Regions from separate parts of the Clostridium thermosuccinogenes genome, predicted to be linked through region 4. Evidence: riboswitches for the same ligand, from Rfam matches in the RefSeq annotation. Region 4 holds a riboswitch; each other region holds the start of a gene.
The links. A riboswitch is a leader RNA that binds a small molecule or an ion and turns the genes downstream of it on or off. The one in region 4 is predicted to bind cyclic di-AMP.
Positions count from the first base shown of each region.

Region 1 (7,537 bases), 1.4 Mb from region 4:
AGCACTGTAACCGCCATTATAACGGCTCTCAGCACCGACGGTGAAAAGCCTGTCACATAAACAAATATCACCAGCACAGCTATCACTATGCTGTTTGCCATCCTCTGCCTCATCCCAAGCCTTTTAAAAACAAACAGCAAAGGCATGACGATAAAGGCTACATTAGCTCCGGAAACTGCCATGATATGGGTCAGCCCTGCATCGCTGAAAGCTCCCTGCACCGTTTTGTCCAGGCCTCCCCTGTATCCAATCAGCATACCGTTAAGCAGCCCGGCCTGCTGCGGAGGCAGGCTCTTTTCAATTGTGCCGATAATGCGGTTTCTAAGTGCCATTCCCACCATGGCAAACCTGGAAATGTGCTTTCCACTACCTTCTTTAATATTATTGCCGGTGGCATAGATAGTTGCCGAAACGCCCGACTGAGCCAGGTATTTTCTATAGTCAAAACCTCCGGGGTTCCTCTTTCCTTTTGGCATATTGAGGCGGCCGCTTACTTCTATTTGCCTCCCATAATCCAGCAGCTTGTTTTCCGGGCTGTTCAATGTATTGAGGAGCACCTTGCCGGATACTTTCTTTTCCTTATGATCGGTTTTAATGCTTACAGTTTTTATTATATAGCTGACCCTTGAATCCCTTATATCAGGCTCGGTAATTATGTATCCGGAAATGGTAACCTGACAGCCGGAAAATTCCTTGAATTTTTCTTCATTGGAATTATTGATGTACAGGTATTCAAAAGCGCCGAGCGAGTAAAAAATCAAGGCACCAATCATAACGTTTGCTGCTGTGGCATGCCGGGAACTGGCCAGTATGAAGATGAAGGACAGAACTGCTATTGATGCTGCGGCGATTAGGAAAGAATTGCTTAAATAAGCCACTACAATTCCAGCAATAAGTGCAACTGAAAGCAAAGACAATGGCCTTTTCACATACCACCTCTATAACAAAAAGCGCTTCCAAAAAAGAAGCGCCTAAGTCCAATATGATTACAGTATCCTTCTTGCTGTCACATAACTTCTGGCATAATAGCTTTCGGAAAGGTTCGTAATGGTTACACCACTGCGTTCAGATTCAGCATGTATGAATTTCCCATTTCCTATGTAGATGCCTACATGATTTATGTAGCTGCTGGAACCAAAAAATACCAGATCGCCTATTTCCAGCTCAGATTTGCTCACTTTAGTTCCATGTTTTGCTTGATCTGCAGCTGTACGGTTCAATTTTATGCCAAAGTGCTTAAACACATACTGCACAAAACCTGAGCAGTCAAACCCATTGGGGCTTGTTCCTCCGTAAACATATTTCACACCCATAAATTTTTTGGCATACTCCACTATTTTTTGTCCAGTGGAAGTGCTCACATCCAATATTTTGACATCTCTTTCAGCATCTCCGCCTCTGGATGCGGCGGAAGTGTCCAATGTCAAATACTCACTGGCAACCCATGCTGCGGTACCATCGGTAGTTTTAATTTTATACCAGTCTCCGGACTGGGTTAATACCGCAACCTTAGTTCCTTTGTGAATCTGGGATAGCACATCCGATGTTACATCCGGCTTGCTTCTTACATTCAGTACATCTACGGTGACGGTGCCTATTCCTATCGTTTTTTCCACGACATGCAAATAGTCGCCATGCACCCATCCCGTCTTGCCGTCATATGATACCTTATACCAAACGTCCGAACTGGAAAGCACATTCACTTCGGTTCCTTTTGGAAGCTTGTCCAATACTTTCGCAGAAGTACTCGGCTCCTCCCTAAGATTGACCACACTTCCCGTGATAGTTCCTGTGTTTCCGCTGGCCTCCTCTGCGTAAGTACTAACTGTCCACAAACAAAGAGTCAGTACAAACACAGATACACTGACAAGCAATTTCTTCAAACCGGTCATCATCATCTGTCCTCCTATTGGCTTCCGAAGTTAGCTGTCGGGCTCGGGTATAGGACACACCCCTACCAGACCGGAAATTTCCCATAAGCGAGAAACATTATACACGGAAAATGCGATCATATCAGGAAAATGAATCAAATATGATTAAGCATAATTTTCAGCGATATGCCATATATTATATTAGCCGTTCCTCCTATGGCATCGCTGTTCATCCGTTGTTTCCCACTTGGTGTATAACCTATAGTCTGGATTCACCCCAAAAATCTGGTTCCTCCGTAACCCATTAACAGGGATTCAGCCACTTTTTGATTTTTCTTCCACAAACATTATACCTTTAAGAAAAAAAATTGTCAAACTTTAGATAAGAAATATTTCCAAGAATTATTTTAAATTAACTCGTTGTGCAAGCTTTTTCGAAAAAGGAACTCCAAGCCAAATGGAAAGAATCGATATCAAACAATAAATGGTATATTATGGTAGCTGCCAGGGTATATTTACGTGGTTGATTTCAAATCAGGAGCATATCAGTAAGCTCCCGGGCGTTTATAATGGCTTTCCCGATAGGGTGGTTGTTGAAAGCAACCAATGTTATGGAGGACATCTTCTCCATCTCTTTTATCCTTGGAACCCACTCCATCAGTTCATCCTTGCTATACAAATAGTTATACCTGTCGGAACCCTCGCTCCCATACCATTTCTGAGCATTCCTCCCATGCATGCGCAAGTAGGAAATCCTGGAGGTTACTGCCGTGACATTCTTTATAAGGCCTTTTATATCCGGTTCATCTACACAAACATATCCCAGTCCTTCCTTTTTGAGAAACTGCATTGTCTCCGATCTTATCCATTCCCGGTTTCTGAACTCTATTACCACTTCGATGTTCTCAAACCACTCTTTAAGCCTTTTGAGGTGTTCCATATTTTTCTCGTTATAGTGGAAGGAATACGGAAACTGGGCCAGCAGGCAAGTGAGTTTTCCGCTCTCAATAAGAGGTAAAAGGGCATAATTAAACTGCTGTGCTTCCAAAGCTCCGGCACTCCGTTCATGGGTGAATCCTCCGAAGAGCTTTACCGCAAATTTGAAGCCATCGGGGGTTTTTTTATTAAGGCTTTCAAACAATTGAAGCCTGGGCATGTGATAATAAGTCGAATTCACCTCAGTGAAATTAAAATGCTGCGAATAATACTCCAGCATGTATGAATCCTTTATTCCTTCAGGGTAAAAGGGTCCTATCCAGTCTTTGTATGAGTAGCCCGATGTGCCGATATATATCATGTCCTTTACCTCCTCATAATCATATGACTTAAATATCATAGTTTATACTGCTTGTCAACAGTTGTAAACCTCAGTTTTTAGTATTAATTTCCTATTAATTTTTTTGTTTATAATCTCTTAACCTGGGTAGATATATATCGTACAGCAATATACAAAGTTCTTACCCACAAAATAATGCAGCAGATTTGCAGGAATATTTGCAGTACAAGTTCGAAACAGTACATGCAGCAAGGATTAGCAGAAATGCATACAGCAGCAGTTTTTAAGAAGATTTGCAGCAGAAGTTCGAAGAGTAATATGCATCAGAGGTATTCAGCAATATTTCAGAAGAAGTTGCAAAAGTACATGCATCAGTTGTTTTAGTAATATTTGCAGCAGAAGCCTGTAAAAACATATGCATCAGAAACTAGACAGCCGATATCCGTTTTTTCGGATACCGGCTGTTTGGCTTTATTGGTCATACTCTTTCCGGAGCGCTCAATCCAATCAGCTTCAAACCATTGGACAGTGTTATCCTTGTTGCTGCCACCAATGCAAGGCGTGCTTTTCTGAGTTCCTGATCCTCCACCAGAATGGAATGCTCATGATAAAAACGGTTGAAATCCTGGGCTACATCCACGAGATACCGGGTTATCACCGAAGGTTCCAGGTCGTTCATTGCCTGAATTACCTTTTCCGGGAACTGATACAGGGTTTTTACCAACTGATATTCTTCCTTTGTACTGAGCAGTTCCGCATTAAACTCGGAAGAAGGCTCCATGCCCGCTTTGTTAAGCACGCTGCAGGTTCTGGCATGGGTATACTGCACATATGGTCCGGTCTCTCCGTCAAAATTAAGCGCTTCGTCCCAAGTAAAAGAAACGTCCTTTATGCGGTTGTTGCTCAAGTCACTGAATATTACTGCGCCAACGCCTATTTCCCGGGCAGTTTCATCTTTGTTTTCCATATTCGGGCTTTTTTCCTCGATTATTTCCCGTGTTTTTTTGATGGCTTCATTCAGTATGTCTTCCAGCAGCACTACTTTTCCTTTTCGGGTTGCCAGTTTCTCACCACCCAGGCTCACTATACCGAAAGGCACATGAATCAGGTTTTTAGCCCACGGGTATCCCATAAGCTCGATAACTTTAAACCACTGCTGGAAATGCAGACTTTGACTGGCGCCTGTCACATAAATGCACTTGTCAAAATCATAAGTGTTCTTTCTGTATATGGCTGCGGTTATATCCCTTGTCGCATATAAGGTGCTTCCGTCCTTTTTAAGAATTATGCACGGAGGCATTCCATATTCCTCAAGGTCTACAATCTGCGCTCCTTCGCTTTCTTTTAGAAGATTCTTCTGCTTAAGCTCCTCTACGGTGGCATCCATCTTATCATTGTAGAAGCTCTCTCCTGCATAGGAATCAAAGGATACACCCAGTACCTTGTAAACTCTGTCAAACTCTTTGAGGCTTATATCCTTAAACCACTTCCACAATTCCAAGGCTTCCTGGTCTCCCCGCTCCATTTTTGTAAACCAGGCTCTCGCTTCATCATCCAGTTCCGGATTTTTTTCCGCCTCATCGTGGAATCTGACATATAAGGCCATAAGCTCCTTTATCTGATCTTTCTCTACCTTTTCCCTGCTGCCCCATTTCTTATATGCAACGATAAGCTTGCCGAACTGTGTACCCCAGTCTCCGAGATGGTTTACACCCACACAATTGTATCCCATGAACTCAAATATCTTATACAGGGAGTTACCTATCACCGTCGAACGGAGATGGCCTACATGAAAAGGCTTTGCAATATTGGGCGCCGAATAATCTATAACAACGGTTTTGCCCTTGCCGACATCCTGCGAGCCATACTTATCCTTTTCTTTTATCGCGCTTTCCAGCACTTCCTTGATAAAGGCGCTTTTAATAAAGAATATATTGAGATAGCCGGATACGGCTTCAACCTTATCTATGTATTCGGAAACCTGAAGCTTTTCTGCCAGTTCCTGAGCGATCTGTACGGGAGATCTCCTCATGATTTTGCTGAGTTTAAAACACGGTAGGGCCAGATCACCCATTTCGGGGTTCGGAGGCAGTTCCAGTATGTCAAATATTTGCTGGGAATCCAAGGGTTCTATTATGTTGTCCAGCACGTCAGCAACAGCTTTTTTAAAGTTAAGCATTATAGTAACACCTCTGTCAATTCTATGTAGAATTAATTTTAATTAAACAAAGCAGTTGTCCATTAAACCAGCTCAGTTTATTTACATATTTATGTTTTTAATCTTTTCACAATATAATACCATATAAATAAAAAAAAGAACAGGAGTATGAAGGAAAAATTGCACAAAAATAAGCTCCCTTAGCATAAACAGTCTTTTAAACTGACTTATGCCAAGAGAGCTGTAAAATTATGGGGATCTTTATGCCGATTTACATTACATAAACCGGCTCATGGAGTTATATTGATATCTTGAATGTCTTGATCTCATAAGGCTTGATGCTGAACTTGAAGCTGTTGCCGTCAGTTGCAACTTCGCTTATGTTGTTCTCCAGGAGGTCGCATTCCCATACCTTGGAAACATTCTTGAAGAATTTCAGAGTTACATCCGACCTTCTGTTATAGCACTCGTAAAGCCTTACAATCATTTCGTCTCCTTTTTCTGCCTTCTTCACAACCTCTACTACAACATTTTCCTTGTCAACGCTAAGGAGTGAGAATTCCACCGGCAGACTACCCTTATGGGCATCTTCAACCTTCGCATATACAGGGCAGTTGAGCTCATAAGCCATCTTTACTGTACCGGCATCCTTCCAGTCTCCGGCATGAGGATAAATGGAATAAGTGAATTCATGCATTTCCCTGTCAGCATCCACGTTAGGACTGGTTGCTGATTTAAGCAGAGTGAGCCTCATGACACCGTCTTTTATGTCATGTCCGTATTTGCAGTCGTTAAGCAAGCTCACGCCATAGCCGTCTTCCGACAGGTCTGCCCATTTGTGAGCGCATACCTCAAACCTTGCATAATCCCAGCTGGTATTCCAATGTGTAGGTCTTTCAACATTTCCGTACTGTATTTCATAGGTTGCCTTATCGGAATGAACATCTACCGGGAAAGCAGCTTTCAGAAGCACCTGCTTTTCCTTCCAGTCGATAACATTGGCAAAATCTATTCTTGGAATATCGCTGTATACATGCATATATTGTGTGATTGTTGAATCCAGGAACTTCCTTGTTACTTTCAGGGTAGTCCTTACAGGGCCGTTTTCAACGAGTTCCACGCTCTGAACATCATTTACTTCCCACATTTTCTCCTGGTAGTAAATGTTTATATCCCAAGCATCGAAATTGTGTGGCTTATCTTCAAAGGCCTGGAGTACGTTTGCCCTCTGTCCTTCCTTCAACACTTCCCTGTTGTTCACCTTGTCATAGATGGAAGTGATGTTGAGCTGTTCATCCAGCTTCACATCGAAATACTTGTTGCTGAAGCCATTCTTGTCTGCAACTACAGGACTTGCTGCGTTGGCATTTCCCGATGCTTTGGAGATCTTAAATGCCTTGTATCCCTTAGCAGGAATATTCTCTGCCAGGAAGATCACCTTTTTGCGGCCTGCTTCATCTTTTCCAGTACCGCAAACAATCTGGCTCGGCATAACCTTTCCGTTGTAATCGCTTATTTCTATGTTTTCATAACCCTCAGGCAAATCGAACTCAACTATATCTGTCCTGTCATAGCTCAATGTGTTGAACGCCACAACTGACTTTTCCTTAAGGTCGATGCTGCCGGCGATACCGCATAAAGCCTTATCCACAAGCTGCTTTCCTTCATCCAGTATTCTGAGGTAATCCTTCTGTGAATCCTCATAAACCTCTTTAATTGATGAACCGGGCAGGATATCATGGAACTGGTTCAGAAGTATGGTCTCCCAACCACCGTTGAGTTCCTTAGCAGGGTATTCCGGCGCACCTGCCGCAGCCTGGTTTATAACTGACAGAAGCTCTGCATTCTGATAGAGGAACTCGCTCTTTCTGTTGTACTTCTTATTTCTGGCCATGGAAGTATAAGTACCTCTGTGGTACTCGAGATAAAGCTCTCCTACCCATTTAGGCAGCCTTCTGTTGCCGGACACCTTCTTTTCCAGCCTTTTAAAATAGTCCAGGGATTTACCCATCTGAACTTTCGGACATCCGGGTATTCCTTTTTCCATCCTTCTTGCATTCTCGAGCATTTCCTTGGTCGGTCCGCCGCCTCCGTCACCATATCCGAAGGAAATGAGGACGTCATTGTTTATATCCTTCTGCTGGTATCTGTCCCAAGCGCCTTTTACCTGGCTGGGTTTAATATCTCCATTATAGGTGGTGAAATGGTCATTAAGCTTGAAACCCGCATCCT
Region 1 covers NZ_CP021850.1:2,134,019-2,141,555, forward strand. Annotated here, with positions in the region: gene CDO33_RS09405 (DNA internalization-related competence protein ComEC/Rec2) at 1-929, opposite strand, end outside; gene CDO33_RS09410 (C40 family peptidase) at 987-1,898, opposite strand; cyclic di-AMP (ydaO/yuaA leader) riboswitch at 1,897-2,202, opposite strand; gene CDO33_RS09415 (DUF72 domain-containing protein) at 2,401-3,168, opposite strand; gene argS (arginine--tRNA ligase) at 3,626-5,326, opposite strand; gene CDO33_RS09425 (alpha-mannosidase) at 5,604-7,537, opposite strand, start outside.
Region 1: another riboswitch for cyclic di-AMP. It lies ahead of CDO33_RS09410 (C40 family peptidase); the one in region 4 lies ahead of CDO33_RS03515 (peptidoglycan-binding domain-containing protein).

Region 2 (7,537 bases), 890 kb from region 4:
AGGATTCCTGGACATTTCACAGCTTATAAAAAAGGCATTCATATCCACCAGCAATATAGCCCTTCCCATTCAATTCTCCTCCGTATGGCGCATATCAACCTTATGTTCAAGGATTCAGATTTCATAAGCATTAAAGCTTAATTCAAAATAGCACACTTATTTAATAATATAATAATTGCAGACATAATTTCACTGCTGCAATTATTATATCATATGGCGGAAGGGCTATACATTTAAAATAACTTGACTATATTGTAAACCGAGCTTAGGACGAGCCAGTTTTGCGGGAAGAAGCTGCCAATGGTCCAGTAGCTTATACCTCCTACTCTGAATTCATTTGCCAGTGTAAGCTTTGCCAGAATGCTCCTTGCATCTTCAAACCATACCTCATGTCTTCTGCCGTTCTCATCATAATAGTTGAAGAAAGGTGCCTGGGATATGGTGTCATACTGTATTACGGCGCCCACATTTGCTGCGAGGTCAACAGCACCTGTATTGGATATGGTCCTGGCTGCGGTTCCGGGAGTAAAAGGCAGTGTCCAGTTGTATCCGTAATTCGGTATGCCCATGAAGATTTTATTCCGGGGGATCGCGGTTACAGCATAGTTTAGAACTCTCCTTATTTCATTTATTGGGGCAACAGCCATAGGAGGACTATATGTGTAACCCCATTCATAAGTCATTATTATGACATGGTTTACAAGAGCTCCATGTACTGGGTAATCATGGGCTTCATAAAGTATGCCCTGCTGGGTAGCCGCGATTTTAGGAGCTAAAGCAGTTGCTATGACATAACCAAGAGGTCTTAAAGCTGAGGTTATTCTTCTCAGGAAGTTATTGTAGCTTTCCCTGTCATAGGGATAGATATATTCAAAATCTATAGCCAGTCCGTAGTAATCCTTCTCACCTAAAATTCTTGTGACGTTGTTTATAAGGGCGTCCTGGGCTTCATTATTCGTTAAAATCGAGTGGGCGATATCGCTGCTGAAGCCGCCACCTTCTTCTATGTTTGTTATTACCATCATTGGAGCAACATTAGCCGCATAGGCTGCCTGTATCAGGGCATCATCATCGATGGTTCTTAAAGAGCCGTCGGCATTTACTTCGTAGCTGAATATGCTCAAATATGTCAGATAGGGAAGGGTCCTCCTGAGTACATCCATATTGATGTTGGGAAAAGCATATCCGTTAACCTCGATGTTTCCGAAATTGATGGTTCTGGGCGGTATTATTATTACCTGGCCCACAGATATGGAAGCAGGATCCGTTATCCCGGGATTTGCTGCCAGAAGAGCATTTACGCTTGTGCCATACAGCCGGGCTATCGTGTATAAGGATTGCCCCGGAGCAACCGTATGCCTGCGCTCTCCTTCCAAAATTACAAGTGTTTGTCCCACAACAAGCCGGTTTGGAAATCTTAACTCATTGTCAGCGATAATTTTGGACGCCGGCACGCCATACTGCCTTGAAATGGTGTATATACTTTCACCGGGTCTTACTACATGAATAATCAAGGAAATCACCTCGTTTCCCAAATGTGTGGATTCATAATATGCAATATTTCAAGCTTAAGTATGAATAACTGCCATAAGCCGGTTAACAATTCCTTTGGTCGTCGTTGGGAGTCTTTCTATAGAAGATTTGAACGGGCGTCCAGCAGATTACCGGCTTCTAATTCAATATATGCTGGTTTACTTAAAATGGTTACCTGAGAAAGGAGAGATGCAAACAGGTCGGAGGAGGATGGACAAATTCATCAACAAAAATATAACAAATTACCCACAAGGTAAAATTAACTAAAATGAATTATTCACAGACTTATACACATTATCCACAGGGATATAAATCCACAAAACAGCTGTTTTGTGGATTTATATCCCTGATTTTCCTTTAAGTTTCCGTAAGTTTTACATTCATCACAGCTTTAGATGGCCTCTTGTTTTTTTGCCCCATATGCCATCGGCACCGGATACAGTTATTCTTGATATCTGTTCGGGAGTGACGAAGGTTCTTGAACTGGTGAGGGCTACTTTTTCTGCTACAATTGCCGGATCTAAAGCGTTGATCAATATCCTTCCCGGTGAACTGGCAAAATTGGCTCCTGCGTTCATAATACCTTCATAATAGGACTGGCATGCACCTGCGAATATGCATAGTTTATCATCATTGGGCTCATATTTTCTGGCTTCTTTAACGGATTGTATATAATATTTTGAGTTCCTGTAACTGTTTATGGAATTAAGATCCACAGATCCTTTTTTTATACCGTCGTGGCCGGTAACGACAAGAATATCGGGACGGTATCTCTCCAGGGCGCCTCTTATAAGTTCCGGCTGTCTGCTCTCTTCCGCGTGGATGCTTGTTGCATGAAGACCTGCCTTTTTGTAATTCTGCATGCACATATCTATAAATTCCCTGCTGGAATCTATATGCAGAATTTTACCGGCTCTTGCCCGGAAGGGGCTGTATCTTAAGAGGGGATTGGATCGCCTATACTGTGGTACATGCCGCGTTGCCATTATTACATTTCTTTTCATGCTTTCAATGGCGCTTCTATAGGTTTGCTTTATGAGATCATTTTCATCATCAGTGTCTGCCTGGATTCTATGGAGAAGGCCCCGCAAAATATATACGGGTTTCCCATTGGAACCAATTTCTATTCTGTCAATTACAAAAGATATATCTGCGTTATAAGATTTCCTTGCAACAATGTCTCCTATTTTTAAGCTATTCACATTTATCACCCCCTGTTAGTTGACATATTACATACTATGCAGGGGAGGCCAATAAGGATATTGGTGTGATAAAAGAACTCAAAAAAAGTTTTACTGTTCCGGGTTATTCCGTCAAAGCATTGATATTCCTGCGTTACCAATAATTTTGTATGGAAATGATGCATAAATCCTGTTAGAATGGCATGGAAAACAGCCGAATCTCCACAATGGAGTACGGAGGATATTTTACCTGGGGTGAATCCGTTCCTGATATGGGATGCAAGCGGCAGTATATAATAGATTTCTGCTTTATTAGGCATGCATCATTGCTTAGCATTTATGCCGCTTCCAAGGTCAGGGATGGTAGGGTACCTCATCCCGAACCCGTCAACTAACTCCGGAGGCGAAAGGGGGAAAAAATGTAATGTTTAAGAAAGGCAGATTAAAAACTTTATTTTCTGCGGCATTTGTGTGCTTCGGACTGTTGGTGATAGCACCGGGTGTGGCTAATGCTGCATCCTACAAAGTAGTGAAGGGTGATTCGCTTTATACCATAAGCAAGCTCTTCAATACTTCGGTCTCTGCAATCCAGAGCAGTAATAATATAAAAGGAACAGTGATATATCCGGGACAGGTGTTAAATGTGCCTGCTGCGACGTATACCGTAAAAAGCGGGGATAGCTTATATCTAATAGCAAAAAAACACGGGATATCTCTTGATTCCTTAAGGAAAGCCAATAATAAGTGGGATGATATGATTTATCCGGGACAAACCCTTATTATACCCGGAACATCATCAACTTCTGCAGGGACTTCCTCAGGAACTTCAACATCCGGAGGAAATGGCGCAAAAGCTGTGGTTTCCTACAGTGAAAGCGACGTAGACCTTCTGGCAAGGCTTATAAGAGCGGAGGCAGAAAGCCAGCCGTATGAAGCTCAGGTTGCTGTTGGTGCTGTTGTTATAAACAGGGTGCAGAGTGATGAATGGCCGAATACTATAAAAAGCGTAATATATCAGAAGATTGGGAACTACTATCAGTTCAGCCCGGTAGAGAACGGGTGGATTAACAGGCCGGCAACGGATGAATCCAAGAAAGCAGCTTATGCGGCTTTGTATGGAAGTGATCCAAGCAACGGCGCCATATTCTATTTCGATGACAGCACAACGAATAAGTGGATATGGTCGAGACCTATAGCAGCAAGAATAGGCAGGATGGTATACACATACTAGACTTGCAAACAGGTAGAGTATGAAACAGGGAGAGCCGTAAAGACGCTTAAATCGCGGAGCCGGCCTCCCTTGTTACATATTATCGTTATATTTACGGTATAAGGCTGCCCATTCATTATCACAATCGGATTTGCCTGTACTGTACGGGAGTCAGCCCTTCATATTTTTTAAATACTCTGGAAAAGTGATGTAAGTCATAAAATCCTACATCGTTTGCTATATCATGAATTTTTCTGTTGGTCTCAAGAAGCAGTTTCTTTGAAACGGATATCCTGTGAAGATTAATAAATTCTGTAACGGAATGCCCGGTCTGTTTTTTAAAAAGCCCGCTTAAATAAGTTGGCTGCAAATGGACATGGTTTGACAGGTCTGTTAAAGTGATGCGGTTCATGTAATTGCTCTTTATGTAATCCACCGCCAGCAAAACCTCGTTGGACCTGATATTTTCGGGAAGCTGGCTGCATTTCTGCCTGTAAAGGTTGATAAGAAGGTCGGTAAAGATGGATTTGATGACGGAATTGAATCCTGCCAGCTGCCTCTCCGTTTCATTGATAATCCTGCGAAACAGCATATGCACATGGCTTGAATTGCTTATGGCAATATGCTCAGGAAACTCCACAACCGCTTTATGATATTTTACGGGCTTTAAAGGTATGGTTTCGTAGTAGGCTTGCTTAAGCATCTGCAAGTCATCTGCAGGTTTGGACACATATAAATCAAAATGCATGCACAGGAATTTGAAAGGGGTAGTGAGGGATTTCCCCGAATGGAACACTTCCGGTTTGAGGAAAATCAAATCATTGGGGGACACTTCATATGTCCTGTCCCCAATCACAAACAGGCCCTCCCCTTCGGTTATAAAAATAAGCTCATAGTCGCTGATTTTTCTTCTGTTGAGCTCCCAGGGGCTGTAATATTTATCTTCGGCGCAATATCTTATGTAGGGGATAAAATGAGTATACTTTGAATAGTTTTCCTCATTAACCACTATGGATAACGGCATGGAATTTCCTCCCCCGAATTTTATTTTACTGCTGCGATCAAATCCATATAATTTAGTAACCAATTCAGTCAATAGTTTGCCTGATGGTTATATGCTTTGAATCCTTTTGCAAAAGCAATAATCCATTTCAATTAGCAGAATTCAAACTAATTTATATAAGCAAGTAGCCATCGTCCAATCAATGCAGTTTAATTTATCGACATGGCTTGATATGCAATTTATATTATATACTACATGCATTGTGCAGATAACTGGCTTTTTGAAAATTATGAAATGATTCGGGAAATTAGACAAGCAATTCATTGAGGACTACTTAAGCCATATGAACATAAGCTTTTCGTACAAAGCTGTAATATTTTAAATACAATATGGGTAATCAAGCTTGAATAGGGAATGATAATTGCAGTGGTCAGTTGTGTTGTAAAATTTTTAATCATCTAATGCGTTTGGAAGGATGCAAAAAAGATTTATCCAAAACCTTAAAGACCATGATAACGAAAGGCTCAGAATATTTTAGTCTTGAACTTTGGAGCAATACCAGTCTATCCTTCATAACCTATGGCAAAACATAAAAACGTACCCCTGGAACATAAATCCGTGCAAATCATTATTAAACAAAAAAGTATACAATCACTATATAGGCAGTTATTTTAAGCTAAAGGCAACAAAAAACGGATGGAATAATATCACTGGAGGTGCATCCATGTATAAGATGACGACGCATGAACGGTTTACCAGAATGTTTCAGCATAAGGAGGCCGACAGGGTTCCGATTGCTGATTCTCCATGGGGCTCTACCATTGAGAGATGGCAAAGGGAAGGAATGCCGGAAGGCATTGATTACAGAGACTATTTCGATATCGACAAGGTGGCATCCATAAATGTGGATAATAGCCCCAGATATGAGACAAAAGTTATTGAGGAGACGGAAAAACATATTATCTATACCACAAGCTGGGGTGTTACCCTGAAGCAATGGAAGCACATGGACTCCACCCCGGAATTCCTCGACTTTACAACAACGGACCCTGAGAAGTGGAAGGAAGCTAAAAGCCGAATGACCCCCACCGAAGACAGGATTCCATGGGATTATCTTAAAAAGAATTACAAAAGGTGGCGCGAAGAAGGCCAATGGATAGAAGCAGGCTTCTGGTTTGGCTTCGATGTGACCCACTCCTGGTCTGTGGGAACAGAGACCTTGCTTATTGCGTTGGTGGAAGATCCAGAATGGTGCGTTGACATGTTCAACACTTATCTGGATATGGATATTGCCCTTTTTGATATGATATGGGATGCCGGCTATACTTTTGACAGCATTAAATGGCCTGACGATATGGGCTATAAGCATAACCAGTTCTTTTCCGTCAAGACCTACCGCGAATTGCTGAAGCCTGTACATAAAAGGGCGGTTGAATGGGCTCATAAAAAGGGAATAAAGGCACATCTTCACTCCTGCGGGGACATAAACCCGTTGATTCCTGAATTGATCGACATAGGCATTGATGCCCTGAATCCGCTGGAAGTTAAAGCCGGTATGAACCCGGTTGAGCTGAAGAGGAAATACGGTAAGGATCTTGTATTCCATGGCGGTATTAATGCGGTGCTCTGGGACGATATTGAAGCGATAAGCGCCGAAATGGAAAAAACTTTACCGATAATGAAGGAATCCGGTGGATATATATTTTCATCGGACCATTCCATTCCGTCTTCCGTCAGCCTGGAAAATTTCCGCAGGATCATCGAGCTGGCAAAAAGTTTGGGAAGCTATTAAGATGCGAATAAATCTGCCCTATAAAAGACAAACCGGAGTATGCCTGCACAATGACAAGCTTACTCCGGTTTGCTGCTGCCGATAGAAACCGGCACTTTACTATAAAGTATTGTTTCAATCCCTTCTACAGGCTGACATAACCTTTAGTCAGACCTATAGCCAGAGGCTTCGGCCTTTCACAATCCGTTTTCAAATCCACAAAGGCCCTCTTTTCAGCGCTTTCATGGAATGCATGCATTATTTCCAGCACATGGCATGCCAGATCCCCATTAGCAATATTTGTCCTATTGTTTATTATTGCATCAGCCATGTCGGCTACGCCTAAACCCCTGCTGTTTTCAGAATAAATATGGGTCAGTGGAACTTCCTTAAACTCGTTTTGGAAATAGGTCTGTATCCGTACATCTCCTCCGAAGGTGTTGGGGTCCGGAACTATCAGCGTTCCCCTGGAGCCGTATATTTCAATCCTTGGAAGAGTGCTGCCCCAGACGTCGAAACTGGTGATGACGGTTGCAATGGCGCCGTTTTTAAATTCTATTGTCCCGGTCACATGGGTAGGCACCTTTACATCTATGACCTTCCCGAATTTTTTCCGGCTGGTTATCGTCCTCTGCTTAAAGGTTATGGAATTCATTCCGGTGACAGTTTTTGCCGGACCTATCATTGAAACGAGAGCGGTGAGATAGTATGGTCCCATATCAAACATAGGGCCTCCGCCTTCCTCATAATAAAATTCCGGGTCCGGATGCCAGCTCTCATGACCGTGGCACACCATAAAGGCAGTTGCACCTATTACATCGCCGATGAGGCCATCGTCA
Region 2 covers NZ_CP021850.1:4,620,700-4,628,236, forward strand. Annotated here, with positions in the region: gene CDO33_RS20145 (DNA polymerase IV) at 1-69, opposite strand, end outside; gene CDO33_RS20150 (glycoside hydrolase family 18 protein) at 234-1,514, opposite strand; gene CDO33_RS20155 (sporulation peptidase YabG) at 1,917-2,735, opposite strand; cyclic di-AMP (ydaO/yuaA leader) riboswitch at 2,917-3,135, shown strand; gene CDO33_RS20165 (LysM peptidoglycan-binding domain-containing protein) at 3,139-3,945, shown strand; gene CDO33_RS20170 (AraC family transcriptional regulator) at 4,064-4,948, opposite strand; gene CDO33_RS20175 (uroporphyrinogen decarboxylase family protein) at 5,652-6,719, shown strand; gene CDO33_RS20180 (Gfo/Idh/MocA family protein) at 6,844-7,537, opposite strand, start outside.
Region 2: another riboswitch for cyclic di-AMP. It lies ahead of CDO33_RS20165 (LysM peptidoglycan-binding domain-containing protein); the one in region 4 lies ahead of CDO33_RS03515 (peptidoglycan-binding domain-containing protein).

Region 3 (7,537 bases), 280 kb from region 4:
GCACTTATGATGTGGAAGATTCCGTGACTGCCCTCATCCGCAGCGATGGCCCGGTTATTACGGTAAACGGAGCATGGGCTCAGAATATTTTTGAAGATGAAATGTTTATAGATTTTATGGGTACAAAGGGAGGAATCCGGCTGTACTACGGGAGAGAGTTCAAATTCTACACTGCAAAAAACGGTGCATTGATGGAGACTACCCCGGTTTACAGGACAAGGGATCATTTCGCCAATGAAATCGATGCGTTCGTAAGATGCATCAAGACGGGTGAAAAGCTTCCGTCCCATATAGATACCGTCATCATTACGGCAAAGATCATGCAGGCAATTTATGACTCTGCTGAGCAGCACAGGGAGATTGTGCTGGACTAAGCTTATATCTTACCCAACAATATAGATGTATTATGCCGCGATCCTCCTGGTAAAAGGTTTATATATGTGAGCTTATTCGCTTCTGCGGCAAGTCCGCGAAAGAAGGCTTGTGCAAAAAAGGATAACTACTTTCTGTGTGATAAGGGATAGCAGATATCAGGAGGCTTTCGCGGCATAATTGCTTGTATGAGGTATCTTGCCTATGAAGATATTTATTTAATAGAAGAAAGTTAAATTTTTCTTGATGCATACGGGCATACTATATAAAATCGGGTTGAATTCAGCTAATAATGTATTGATTGATATGCGCTTTGAAGCCTTTCGGAACAACCATCGCCATTTCAATCAGCAGAATTCATTCCTAAAGTAAATAGATCTGAAGAATGTTTGTTCTTTCGGCTTAATTTAAAGCTTAATACAATCATATACGGACATGAATTTTAAAGGCTGCCATCAAGCAGGTATATGCAAAATAAACTGTTTTACATAAAGAGAAAGGGGAAAGTAAAGGATGAAAGTGCTATATGTTCCTTTGGATGAGAGGCCATGCAATTATCGATACCCCCAGTTTCTTTCCGAACTGGCGGAAGGGGTTGAGCTTATAGCACCTCCCAGAGAGTATATGGGGAGAATGAAAAAACCCAGCAACATTGATGAAATATGGAGATGGATTTTTGAAAACATCAGAGATTGCAGCTATGCAATACTGTCGGTGGATGCGTTGATTTACGGTAATATCGTTAATTCGAGAATACATTACAAGACCATTGAAGAATGCAGCAAATACTTGGAATATTTCGGAAAGCTCAAACAGATAAACAGAAACGTGGAAATTCATGCCTTCAATTTGGTGGCTAGGGTTGCGGCATATGACAGCGACGCTGAGGACCCTTTCTACTGGAAGGATTACGGGTACAAAATCTGGAGATACTGTTATCTCACCGATAAGATCGGCCGGGGTGAAGGCACTAAAGAGGAGATCGGGGAGCTGGATGCCGTAAAAGAGGAAATTCCGCAGGAGTACCTAAGAGATTTTCTTGACAGGAGGAAAGTAAACCTCTTTGTAAATCAAAAATGTCTGGAACTGGTCAAAGAAGGGTTGATTGATTTTCTTGTTATTCCTAAGGATGACTGCGCTGAGTATGGATTTGCAGCCATGGACCAACATCTGATATCTCGAAGAATCAAGGAGCTCAGGATCATGGACCGGGTAATGGTTTACCCCGGTGCTGATGAGGTTGGAAGCGTGCTGTTTGCCCGGGTATTTAACAAGCACAAGGGATATGTGCCGAGAGTTTACATAAGATACTCATCGACTCTGGGACCTACGATTATTCCAAAATATGAGGACAGGCCTTTAAACGAGAGCATAAAGCACCAGATCATCTCTGCAGGAGGAATTGTGGCAGGTTCCGCCGAAGAGTCGGATCTGCTTCTGGCTGTCCATTCACCCGGTACACGCACCCTGGAGGCAATTGAACAGTATTCGGAGAGCTTCAGGTTTTCCAGCTATTCCAACTACTCCAATGCAGAGGAGCTGATAAAGTACGCCATATATTATTCGGAGAAATACGGCAAGCCTTTTGCAGTGGCGGATGTGGCCTTTTGCAACGGTGCGGATGACCATTTTATGATGATGGCTGTAAAGAACAAGCTTTTTGACAGGTTGTGCGCCTATGCGGGATGGAATACCTCCCAGAATACCATAGGATCAGTTCTTGCCCACGGCGTATTGTGCAGCTACTACAAAGGGTTTGCGGATGATCCGGAAAAATATGATGCATCCATGAGACTGCTGTTAAGAGCGATCATAACCGACTGGCTTATGCAGTCCAAAGGCACTTTCCGGTTGACGAAGCTAAAAGATAATTATCCGGATTTAAATCCATATAGTCTGGGTGAGTATAGCGCGCTGGCTGCCAAAAAAGTAAAAGACCTGCTCATTGAATTGATACAGGAAGAGCTGGGAGGAAAATTCAATGGAAGAAGGATTGAACTTACTGAATTAAGTTTCCCATGGGACCGCTTTTTTGAAATTGATCTTGAACTAAAATTGGAAAAATGCTAGAACCATATAACCGGATTGCGAAAGATATGGCTTGACATGAAAAGGTCGGATGATTACTATTTATCTAAAGAAATTGTTTACTACACTCACAAAATAATGCAATATACGAAGGAAGGTCTTAGGGATGGAAAAGGTAATACCGACGAGAGAACAGGCTTTTGAGCTTCTGAAGGAATTCAACAAAAGCGAAAGCCTTATAAAACATGCCCTGTCCGTTGAGGCGGTTATGAGGCATTTTGCAGAGCTTTTCAATGAAAAAGATGTGGAAAAGTGGGGAATTATCGGCCTGGTGCACGATCTCGATTATGAGATGTACCCGGAGCAGCACTGCAAAAAAGTCAGAGAGATTTTAACCGAAAGGGGCTGGCCCGAAGATTACATAAGAGCTATTGAGAGCCATGGATGGGGAATCTGCTCCGACGTAAAACCGGAGGAGAGGATGGAAAAGGTCCTGTATACCATAGATGAACTGACCGGCCTTATAACGGCAACCGTTCTTCTCCGTCCGACTAAAAGCATTTTGGATCTGGAAACTAAATCGGTTAAGAAGAAATGGAAACAAAAGGGCTTTGCGGCAGGAGTCAACAGGGAAGTCATCGAAAAGGGAGGCGAGCTGCTGGGCATGGAGATGGATGCCATCATTGTTGAGACTATAAAAGGAATGAGAAAGGTAGCCGAGGAGATCGGCCTCAAGGGCGAAGTTCAATAGGATGAAAGTATGTTAAACTATCCTTGTTATGGATGATTTATATAATTTAGGAATGAATTCGGCTAATGATGGATGTATTGATTGTGCAGAAAGGATTCACTACTTAAGGGCATAGCTGCAAGGAACCACCTTTCGGAGCAACAATCATCCATTTCAATTAGCTGAATTCAAACCAATAATTTTCTATAGTGCTTTGTAATAGCACCAGTAGGGTATGGAGCCTTCAAGTTATGCCGATGAGCTGCGGATCATCCTTTTAGCCGGATCTGAACCACTGGCAAAATTACTGCTGTTTTAATTTGCATAATCCTTTACTTAATCAAATTTGAATATTATAATATATGTGCAGATAATATGACAACAGTATTTGCCAATATTTGATAGTGTTCAGGAGGCGAGGATGTCTACTATAGAATATGAAGAAAATCAGGTTCCCAGTATTCCGGTCGGACCTCTGGGTATCATATCAATGAAGAGCAGCGAGGAATTGGGTGACCTTGTCAACAAGCATTTGACTGAGTACAGGAAAAGCATACCGGAATGTCGTTTCGATCATCTGCTTTATCCCGGCTACAAAAGAGATTCTTATCTTATATCGGTTGACTGCCCCAGGTTCAGCTCCGGCGAAGGAAAAGCTGTCATAAAGGAATCCATCAGGGGCTATGATCTGTATATCTTGTGTGATGTAGGAAATTACAGCTGCAAGTACAAGATGTTTGGAATGGAAAATTCCATGAGTCCTGACGACCACTTTCAGGATATAAAGAGAATTATTTCGGCAATAGGTGGAAAGGCAAGGCGTGTAAATGTGATAATGCCTTTGCTGTATCAGGGAAGGCAGCATAAAAGGGTATCGAGGGAATCCCTGGATTGTGCTGTTGCCCTTCAGGAGTTGGAACGCCTTGGAGTGGAGAATATCCTCACTTTTGATGCCCATGATCCTCGGGTGCAAAATGCTATTCCGATAAAGGGATTTGAGAATATTCAGCCGGCATACCAGATTATTAAGGCTTTGCTTAACTCTGAAAAGGACTTGGAGATAAGCAAAAGCAAAATGATGGTGGTCAGCCCCGATGAGGGTGGAATAAACAGGAATATCTATTATGCAAACATACTCGGGCTGGATCTCGGATTGTTTTATAAGCGCAGGGATCTCAGCAGGATAGTAAACGGCAAGAATCCCATAATAGCCCATGAGTTCCTGGGGGATTCGGTGGAAGGCAAGGATGTACTCATCGTTGATGATATTATTTCATCGGGAGATTCAATGCTGGACATAGCGATGGAATTGAAGCAGAGAAAAGCCAATAGAATTTATATGGCGGTGACCTTCGGATTGTTTACGGAAGGCATTGAGAAATTTAATGAGTTCTACAGGAACGGAATAATCACCAAGGTTTTTTCCACTAACCTGACTTATAGAAGTGAAGCGCTCAAAAAGGCGCCTTGGTATGTAGAGGTTGATGTATCAAAGTTTATAGCGCTGCTTATAGATACTCTCAATCACGATCATTCTTTAAGCGCATTGCTGGATCCGTCTACAAAGATCAGGGCATTGCTGGAAGAACATAAAAAATAAATGATGTAAAAGCAAACCGCAGAATATTGCCCAGGCAATAATTCTGCGGTTTATATATTAATAGGCGCTATTTATTCATGTTCCGTCTGATGGTGAAAGGCGCTTTCTTTGTTTTATAAAGAATTATCCGATATCGATGTCCTATTACATATTTGACACATTTATGCAATGTAGTTATAATTATTAGGGAATAGCAAATAATATAGGTAAACTGAATATTGAACCTATATGCTGAATTTCTGCAGCGATGTTTCTGCAGAATACGGGGGAACCAATTTTTGGGGTGAATCCATACCAGGTGTCGGCAGGTGATTGTCAGGTCTGAATTAATGTTACGCCTGAATCCTTGATTTGGGCTAATATTACAAACTTCATATCTCTGATTTAAGTCTCTGACTGCCGGTATGGTAGGGCAAAACTTTCTGTCCGAATCCGTCAGCTAACCTCGGAAGCTTTGAAAGGGAGTGATGGTTTGACTGTGCCTTTTGAAGCGGTTTTCACATAGGGTTAGGTGATAAACCGTTTTTATTTTTCAAATTTTTTATCTGGAGCAGCTTAGAACACTATTATTTGCCGTCCGGATTAAAACCCTGAAAAATAAAGGAACTACTTCTTAGGGGGACAAAATAATCCTTTTGGATGAGGAAATATCCCTTTAGATGATAAGGAGATTTTATGAGTAAGGACGAACTTATAGGATGGATTAAAAAAAGTGGAATATGGATTGATAAAAGCAGAGCATGGCTTAGTAAAAGCAAGCCGTGGATCATAAAAAACAGAAAATGGATTTTAGCCGGTGTAGCGTTTGTCACCGCTGTTTCGGTGACAGGCTTTAGCGTTTTCACAAAGCGTTATTATGCAGTTGAAGTAAACAGCAAGGTTATAGCTATGGTAAACGACAAAAGCCAGATTGATGAAATTATCCAGGAGATAGAAAAGAAGACGGAGACTGCTACCGGCCTAAATATTATCATTCCCACCAAGGTTGATTATAAGGAAGTATTTGCCTTTGGCAACAAGTTGACTCCTGAAAGCGCTATCGAGGAAACGCTGGAGAGCAATTTGGAGCTGCTGGCGGAGGCCTATTCCATCAATGTTGACGGCCGTGATATCGCTTATCTCAAGGATAAGAGCACAGCAGAATCCATTTTGACCCGGATTAAGGACGAATATATGAAAAACAACGGTAGGAGCGATCCGGAAAGCGTAGATTTTATCGAAGACATAAATATTATCAAAAAGACTGTAAACATAGGCAGCGTTCAGGATGAAAAAACCGTTTTTGAACTGCTGTCTGAAAGCACCGAGGAGTCAAAGGTATATGTGGTAAAAAAAGGCGATACGGTATCTGAAATTGCCGAAGCACATAAAATTAAACAGTCTGAAATTGAGAAAATGAATCCTGGATTGGATGTGGATAAAATTCAAATCGGCCAGGAGATCATTCTCAGCGTACCAAAGTATGTAATAAACATAAAGAGCATTGAAACGAAAAATTATGAGGAAAGCATTCCTTACCAGGTTGAATATGTAGAGACTGCCGACCTTTACAAAGGCCAGACAAAGGTGAAGGTTGAAGGCAAGGAAGGTAAAAAATCCGTTGCGGCAGAGGTTATAAAAATAAACGGCATAGTTTCGGAAGAGAAAGTTGTGGAAGAGAAGGTTATAGAAGAGCCTCAAAACAAAGTGGTGCTCAGCGGCACAAAAGAAAGGCCGAGTACTCTTGCATACGGAGTTTTTACTAAACCAAGCGGAGGAAGTCTTACTTCACGTTTTGGACAGAGATGGGGGAAACTGCATACGGGAATTGACATCGGCTGTTCCTCAGGCACCTCCGTCAAAGCTGCAGACGGCGGCAAAGTAACCTTTGCCGGATGGCAGGGCAATTACGGCAAGCTCGTCATCATAGACCATGAAAACGGATACACAACCTATTACGGGCATTTGAGCTCGATAAAGGTTAAAGCCGGCCAGAGGGTGGCAAGGGGAGAAGTCATCGCATTATCCGGAGCGACGGGAAATGTGACCGGGCCTCACCTGCATTTTGAAGTAAGGAAAAATGGCGTTCCTCAAAACCCGCTTAAATATGTGAACTATTGATGACTGAAAAAACTTGATCCATTGGTGTAAGGCTGTATTATAGCACCTGTCCCAATTATAGCTGGATGGGTGCTTTTTGTGTAGTCAGTTTTCTTTTCACAACCGATTTCATGTGCTTCTTTAACAGTGCAGGGCGCACTAGAAATGAAATCAAGCCAAAGCATACAAAAGTTTACACAACTATTTCTAATTATGGTATACTGTTAATATGTTGCATTGACAAAATGTGGTTGTGCACCTTGTCCGAAAAGCGATATATGGAGCGGAGAGCATTATTATATTAAAACACGAGAAATTAAGAGGGCAAAATGATAAAAAATGTTGCATTAACCAATAAGCAGGCACGAAGGTTCATGCTTTTGAAGCAAGGCTTAATAGGTGATTACAAATTCTCAGGCAAACAGGGAGTGCTTGATTTTGTCCGTCAAGCAGGCTGTATTCAGTTTGACCCGATCGATGTATGCGGCAAGAATCCGGAACTGGTTTTGCAATCGAGGGTTGAAGGCTTCACAAAGCAAATGCTGTATTCACTTTTGTATGAGGATAGAAAGCTGCTGGACTATTTCGACAAAAACCTTTCGATTATTGAAACCACAGACTGGCCTTATTTCCGGCGGTATCGCGAAGCTTATAAAACCGGCGGCAGGAGCCACGACGAGGTCAATGCCGTATGTGAGGAAATCAAGAACATCATACGGGAAAAGGGT
Region 3 covers NZ_CP021850.1:1,053,992-1,061,528, forward strand. Annotated here, with positions in the region: gene CDO33_RS04655 (Gfo/Idh/MocA family protein) at 1-374, shown strand, start outside; gene CDO33_RS04660 (DUF4127 family protein) at 886-2,442, shown strand; gene CDO33_RS21430 (hypothetical protein) at 2,479-2,604, shown strand; gene CDO33_RS04665 (HDIG domain-containing metalloprotein) at 2,567-3,151, shown strand; gene CDO33_RS04670 (ribose-phosphate pyrophosphokinase) at 3,561-4,730, shown strand; cyclic di-AMP (ydaO/yuaA leader) riboswitch at 4,950-5,199, shown strand; gene CDO33_RS04675 (peptidoglycan DD-metalloendopeptidase family protein) at 5,406-6,830, shown strand; gene CDO33_RS04680 (winged helix-turn-helix domain-containing protein) at 7,139-7,537, shown strand, end outside.
Region 3: another riboswitch for cyclic di-AMP. It lies ahead of CDO33_RS04675 (peptidoglycan DD-metalloendopeptidase family protein); the one in region 4 lies ahead of CDO33_RS03515 (peptidoglycan-binding domain-containing protein).

Region 4 (7,537 bases):
ACAAAAGGTGACAGCAGCTCCATCATTTCAAAAAGTTAATTTTACGGATGCGGTAGTTACTGCTAATTCTTTGAACGTAAGGCAGGGCCCGTCTACAAAGTATCCTGTAGTATGTGTGCTTAAAAAAGGGCAGAAAGTAAAGGTATTCGGTAAAATAGACAGCTGGTATGCGGTATATGATGTGAGCAGCGGATGTGTTGGAGCGGTGTCTGCACAATACATAAAGACATCCGGATCAACTACTGCCAAGACACCAACAACCAAAACTCCGACAACCAAGACTCCTACGACTAAGACTCCGACTACGCAGACTCCTGCACCTCAGACGCCTACTACCCAGACTCCACAGACAAGTGATAAGACTCCTTCTACCACTCCTCCGGAAGGAATATCCCAGGATGAGCAGAAGTTGCTGGATCTGGTTAATGAAGCCAGGGCAGATGCCGGGGTAGGTCCTCTTGCTTTTGATATGGAGCTGGTGAAGGTTGCTAGGTTGAAAGCTCAGGATATGGTAAACAACAACTACTTTGCTCATCAATCACCGACATATGGTTCACCTTTTGACATGATGAGAAAGTTTGATATTGAGTTCAAAACAGCCGGTGAAAACATAGCCGGAAATCAGACGGTAGAGGCGGCATTTAAAGCATGGATGAATTCCGAAGGCCACAGGAAGAATATACTGAACGGAAGCTTTAATTATACGGGCATAGGCATAGTGGACAGCCCGACTTACGGAAAGGTGCTTGTACAGCAGTTCATAGGAAAGTAAAGTAAAGAGGAGCCGGTGGTAATCTGAAATACACCTCCAAATATTAGTATATGTCTAACATTTGAGGTGCACTTCAATCCACCGGCTCTTTTTTTATTAACCGCGATGAAGAAAAGCTTTTATCAATGCTGTTCTTTCAGATTGATATTAAATATGGGTTCCACTTCGAACTTCATACCTTTGAGATAGTTTAACATTCCGGCATCCTTGAAGTCAAAAACCAGTTTATATGCCCACAGCATCTGGCGTTTGGCCTTCAGAGGGCGGTTGAAAGCGTTGGTTCCATATTTTCCGTCCCCAACTATCGGATGGCCGATATGGGCAAGGTGAGCCCTTATCTGATGGGTTTTCCCTGTTATGAGTTCCACTTCCAGGCGGCTTATATCCTTATCCATATCATAGGATAGAACCCGGTATTTTGTAATAATTTCCGAAGCTCCTTTAACCGGCTCATCGCTGATAAAAACCCTGCTTTTCCTCTCATCCTTGATAAGAAAGCTCCTGAGCTCGGCTGATTGCTTCTTAACCTTGCCCACTACCAGACATTGATAGAATTTGCGCACTTCCTTGTTTTTGATCTTGTCCAGCATTATCCTTAAGGATTCGGCGTTTTTGGCTATTATGACCAGACCTCCCGTATTTCTGTCCAGCCTGTGGCAGAGGCACGGGGTAAAGGAGTTGGTGTCATTGGGATTATATTCTCCCTTGTGCTCAAGATATTCAAGAATGAAGTCTATAAGGGTGTTGTTTGACTGCTCCCTGTCGGGGTGCACCGGTATCCCCTGATCCTTATTTACTATCATTATATTGCTGTCCTCATATACTACTGAAAAACCCCTGGCAAAAGGTGTGCTGCCGGCTTGGGGCACTCCGTCGAGAATTTCATCCACTATGTATATTTCCAGCCGGTCACCCTGGGAGACGACATAATCATCTTTGACCCGCACTCCGTTGACCTTTATGTCCTTCTTTCTGAAGGCTTTGTACATAGCGCCTGACGGCATATTTCTGAAGGTATCCCGAAGGTATTTATCTATACGTTTGCCTGCATTTTCTTTTGTGACTATTATTTCCCTCATATATACTCCTTTTATTATTAATACTTTGCAGTTCTGCATCTTTAGAGATTATTGGCTGTATATTCGATATTTGAAGCAAAAACTCCTTTAATTGTATATATGTCCGTAGCTTTTGTATTTAGTCTGCCCTCGTGAGGGAGGTGATAATGCATTAAATTATGGAAGGGAGCGATAAAGAGATGGATTATAGGTATCAGTTTGATGGAAGATTTATGCAAACTCACGTTTGTTTTCTTTTCCCTAGTTCAAAACTTCCTCAAGATATCCATGTTTTGCCACTATCTTATGTAAACTAATTATGTTATAATATACAACCGTAATTCAAGAAGCCAATTTACAAATATATACTGCCGAATTCCCTTATTAGGGAAACGGGGGATACAACACAAGGGGGTTAATTCCGGAACAGCCGGAAAGGGTGCTCTTCTACCTAACCCGACAACTAACCTCGTAAGCAAAGAGAGGAGAAAACTAATGCAATACAGAAGATATGTTTTTGGTTCTGTTTTGGCAGCAGCCATTACATCTGTTTTTTATTTTGCCAGTCTCACTACGTCACCTGTTGATAACATAACGGAATCTAATAAGGCTGTGGAGAGCAGCGCAGCGGATGCCGGGACGGAAACCGGGCAGCCTTTGCAGTTGTTTTCTGCGGATGCGGGTGATAGCGCTGCAAACAGCATAACAGGCGATACTGCAAACAGTGCTGCAGACGATACAACAAAAAGTACTGCAGACAGCATTACAAACAACACTGCAGAAAGTGCCACAAAAAGAGCATCAGATATTATTACAGATAGCACAGAGGGTGCCGGCAGTGTTTCTATCATGGCGGAAAACGGGACCCGCTCTGATGCGCATAGCCAGAATCCGAAAAAGGCAGAGGACCAGGCAGGTTCTGCATCCAAATCCATGAAGCAGGCAAATAGCAATTCCTCTATGGTATCCCGAGGAACGGCAAGAGCTTCCGACGTATACCTCATGAAAGGGGATGAAAATTCCAAGGTTATCAAGCTTCAAAAGGATTTGAAAACCCTTGGGTATTTTACCGTAACACCTACCGGCTACTATGGAGACATCACCTATGAAGCGGTAAAAAAGCTGCAAGCTGCGCATAATCTGAAACAGGACGGTATAGTGCATACCAGCACCCTGAAGCTTATTGAAAAGCTGGTAAAGGAAAAAGAGGAAGCGGATAAAGCTGCAGCAAAACAGGCCCAAAGCGATAAGGCTTCAAAACCGGCAGAAGTGGCTAAACCATCCGAAACCGCAAACAGCGGGAAAAAAGCCGAAGATTACATGATGCCATGGTTTGGCGGTGTAGAGAGCTTCTTTGCTCGTGGAGAGACAGCTACGGTATATGATATTAAATCGGGTAAAAGCTTTAAAATAAAAAGGACCTACGGTACCAATCATGCAGATTGTGAGACTCTGACGGCGGAAGATACAAAAATCATGAAGCAGATATACGGCGGCCAGTGGAGCTGGGAAAGAAGGCCGGTAATAGTGACGGTGAATGGGAAAAAGATTGCCGCATCCATGGCCGGAATGCCTCATGCAGGGGTGGACAGTGAACCGGCAAATGCATATGTCAGCAAAAGAAGCGGAGATTATGGAGCTGGTACCAACCTTGATACAGTAAAAGGCAACGGCATGGACGGCCACTTTGATATTCACTTTTTAAACAGCAAGACTCATGGTACGGGTAAAGTGAATGCAGATCACCAGAATGCTGTAAAGGAAGCTGCAAAATGGGCAGCAAGTAATTATTAAACCATATAGGAAAGCAATTGCCGCACAGGCTGCGGTTAAAATATCATAACGGCAAGGGAAAGGGAGATTCATCAATACTAAACCAAAGTATTCATGGGTCTCCCTTTTTTTATGCATAGGATGCTGTTTCCATGTAACATGATTGGGTTCGTTTATTGTTGATCTATCAGATTTCGGGATGATGAGAAAAATCACAGCAGTACTTTCAAAAAAGCTTACAGGCAAGTTGGATTTATATGGACTAAAAATATTATTGAATAAAGAAGTGAATAAAGAACAACCTGTATAGTATTCGACAGCAGGGATTTAGGCTTTGTGAAGCATAACATTATATGGTATACTTACTATAAAATTAGAAAATTGACTATGGAGGTGGAATCATGTCAATTAAGACAGTTAATACCAATAAAGCTCCGGCGGCCATAGGCCCTTATTCTCAGGCAATAATTTCAGGGAACACCGTATTTACATCCGGACAGATACCCATAGACCCCGCTACCGGTGAGGTGGTCAACGGAGGGATAGAAGCCCAGACAAGGAGGGTGCTGGAAAACCTGAAAGCTGTGTTGGAGGCGGCGGGTACCAGCATGTCCAATGTGATAAAAACCACAGTTTTTATCAATGATATGGGAAACTTTGCTGTTGTAAACAGTATATATGGTGAGTATTTTTCTGCTCCCTATCCTGCCAGGTCCTGTGTCGAAGTATCAAAGCTGCCAAAGGGCGTTGAAATCGAGATTGAAGCGGTTGCGGTTATAGACTGATGCAGTATTGATATGTAACCTGCAATTTCATGGCATATGTCATGGGGTATGGACATGATTAAAGAAAGTGAAAAGTGACCTTATCAGCGCCTGTGAATGCCTGTGGCTACTGCAGGTTATCATGCCGATGAAGCAGGAAGCTTGCGGTTTTGGCCTTGGTAGACGACTACATAATTTTGATGCAATTGATGAATATTATTTGTGACAGACACCGTTAAACGGTAAAACCTTGATATTCAATGAAGAGATGCATTATATCTGGTTTACAAGGAGAAGAATATGGGTTTTTACGAGCAAATAAGCAAATATTACGATTATATTTTTCCTGTAGGACAGTCACAGCTGAATTTTATCAAGAAGGCGGCCGGGACTCCCCCCGCGAGGGTTCTTGATGTGGCATGCGGTTCCGGAGGCTATACCGCAGAGCTGTCGAAAAGCGGATATGAGCTTACAGCGGTGGACATTGATGCGGAAATGGTGAACAGGGCAAAGCAAAAGCTGCAGTCGGAGAAGCTTTCAGCCGATGTATTGAGATGCGACATGAAAGAGCTGGAAGAGAAGCTGTCCCCTGGGTTTGACTGCATATTCTGCATAGGGAACTCCATTGTACACCTGGAAAGCTGCGATGCGATTCTGAAGGTTCTCAAGCAGATGAATAAGCTCCTGTCAGATAAAGGGGCCCTGGTGCTGCAGATTATCAATTATGACAGGATTATAAAGTATAACGTTGATGAGCTGCCTCCCATCATCAATGAGGATATTGGCTTGGAGTTCCTGAGGAAATATGAATTTACGGATGACCGGAAATATATAAATTTTAACACCACCTTGACTATAAGGAATGGAAGGGAACCTTTAAAGTATAAAAACTCCGTTAAGCTTTTGCCTCTCATGAGCGGGACCATGCGTGAGCTTTTAAATAAGGCGGGTTTTGAAAAAGTTGAGTTTTTCGGGGATTTTAATTATTCTCTCTATGATGAAGATTCTTTCATGTTGGTAGTCAAGGCTGGAAAATAGGCTGTACGAAATCTCACGGCAGGCGGCAATTTTTGCCGCCTGCGATTTTACTCCGATTGCCTGAAAAAGCATAGCGCTGCTGATTCTGTGTTAATGCGTCTGCAGCGTCTGCTGACAGTTATGACACCTCATTCCTAAGAGCCGATGTGGTACCAACATCATGCAGCCGTATTCTACCAGTAACTCCATAGTACATTTCACAGGTACAACAGCCAACTTTACATCTTGTTCCAATGCTTTTTGCTTTTAGCAGTTTATTTATTTTCTATCCTCGGTATGCCAAATCCTGTATTCTTTCTATGGTATCCTCTGCTGTCATATCGGAATTATCTATAATGTCAAATTGATGCTGATCAAAAACCAAAACATCGTAAAAATGCTTTATCCATTTTTCCGGTGTAATGCTGGTATGGCAAGTTCTTGTCTGACACCGTTCTACGGCAACCTGATATTGGGGTTTAAGAAGAATTAACTTGTATTTAAGATTTCGGGATTCAAATATTTCTACAAACTTTTTATAATCTTCTGGCAAAATAACATGGGACAAGACAATGTTTTTACAGAATAATGATAGGATATCAATTTCGCATATGATTTCCTCAGTCAATTCGTTCCATTCATACTGTTTGGTTCCTTTTTTATGTCGGAGCGATTGTATAGCACAATCGCCGTCAACGGTAAGCCAACCCTTATCGGCAAAAAGCTCTGCAATGGTAGTCTTACCGCTGCCACAGGTGCCATTGAGAACAATGATATTGCCTCCGTTACAAGTGTGAGTGACTGCCACTTCTGCTCCACAGAGTTTACAAGTGGGCAGTATGGGCGAAATACTTATGTTCTGCTTCCTCAAGCTTTCATTATATATTTTTACATTATCTTTTGTAATATTTCCACAATTCGGGCAATCAATCATAATTATCACTCACTTCGAAAATCGGTTAGCCATCAAGTTCACATCAATAGTATAATAAATAATAAAACATTGACGGATACTTATTGTATATCATCGCATATTATGGAATATATTTCAATATGAAGTTTAAAGATGTTATTATCCTCCATTTGTACTGAAAGGTGTGGCCTAAATGCTAATAAGCGCTTTCTGCATATGTTCATAACAGGTTTTAAATTGTTGATTAGCACCTGCTGTTCCCCATATATTACCATAAAAGAACTGTAAAATAAGAGCTTTGTTTTAATATGAGGATTCACCGCAGATAAGAGCTGTTTTTGGCAGTTCTTATTTTTTTGCCGCATGTGGTTATACTAATAAAATAATGCCGGTTTTAAGTAAACAAGCCGGAAAACAAAAGCGTTTGCCGGGATACATCGATTAAGATCAGTCGGTATACAGGCATGAGTAACTTCAACAAGCCTGTCATTGAAATAACCTACAACAAGCGGGAGTTATCATATGATTATCAGACTTGGCTATGTAGCAATGACTCTAAACCTGCATGACTGCTCACCGTCCAGCACGGTGACGGTAACAGCATTTAAAAAGCTGGATGAGGAAGCCGGAAAATTCAGGTTAAAAAAGCTTACGCTGAAAAACCTGGAGAATACCAGGCGAATATTGCTTTACAACCAGGCTATGAATATAAAATTATACAGGTTCACATCCAAGCTGGTCCCCCTTGCAACGCACCCGCTGATTGAGGGCTGGGACTATGCGGAGGATTTTCGTGAAGAGTTCAGGAAAATAGGTGATTTGGTCAAGGTAAATGATTTCAGGGTAAGCGCTCACCCGGACCACTTTACCATCATCAATTCGCCTTCGGAGGATGTTTTTAATGATGCGGTAAAGGATCTGGACTATCATGTAAAGATCTATGAAGCTATGGGGCTTGAGGATTATAAATATAAACTGGTTCTCCATGTGGGAGGGCTGTATAAAGATAAAAAATCATCCCTGGAAAGGTTTAAAAAGAATTTTGAAAGCCTTCCGGACAGGATTCGCAGGAGGATAATCATCGAAAATGACGACAAGTCCTATTCGGCATACGACGTCCTTGAGCTTTGCAGGGAGTTGAAGACTCCCATGGTGCTTGATGTTCATCATCATAAATGTGTAAACAACGGAGAGAAGCTGGAGGATATGCTGGAGGAAATTTTCGGCACCTGGGACAATG
Region 4 covers NZ_CP021850.1:775,642-783,178, forward strand. Annotated here, with positions in the region: gene CDO33_RS03505 (CAP domain-containing protein) at 1-772, shown strand, start outside; gene CDO33_RS03510 (RluA family pseudouridine synthase) at 895-1,851, opposite strand; cyclic di-AMP (ydaO/yuaA leader) riboswitch at 2,190-2,323, shown strand; gene CDO33_RS03515 (peptidoglycan-binding domain-containing protein) at 2,326-3,624, shown strand; gene CDO33_RS03520 (RidA family protein) at 4,005-4,388, shown strand; gene CDO33_RS03525 (class I SAM-dependent methyltransferase) at 4,668-5,405, shown strand; gene CDO33_RS03530 (dephospho-CoA kinase) at 5,671-6,318, opposite strand; gene uvsE (UV DNA damage repair endonuclease UvsE) at 6,820-7,537, shown strand, end outside.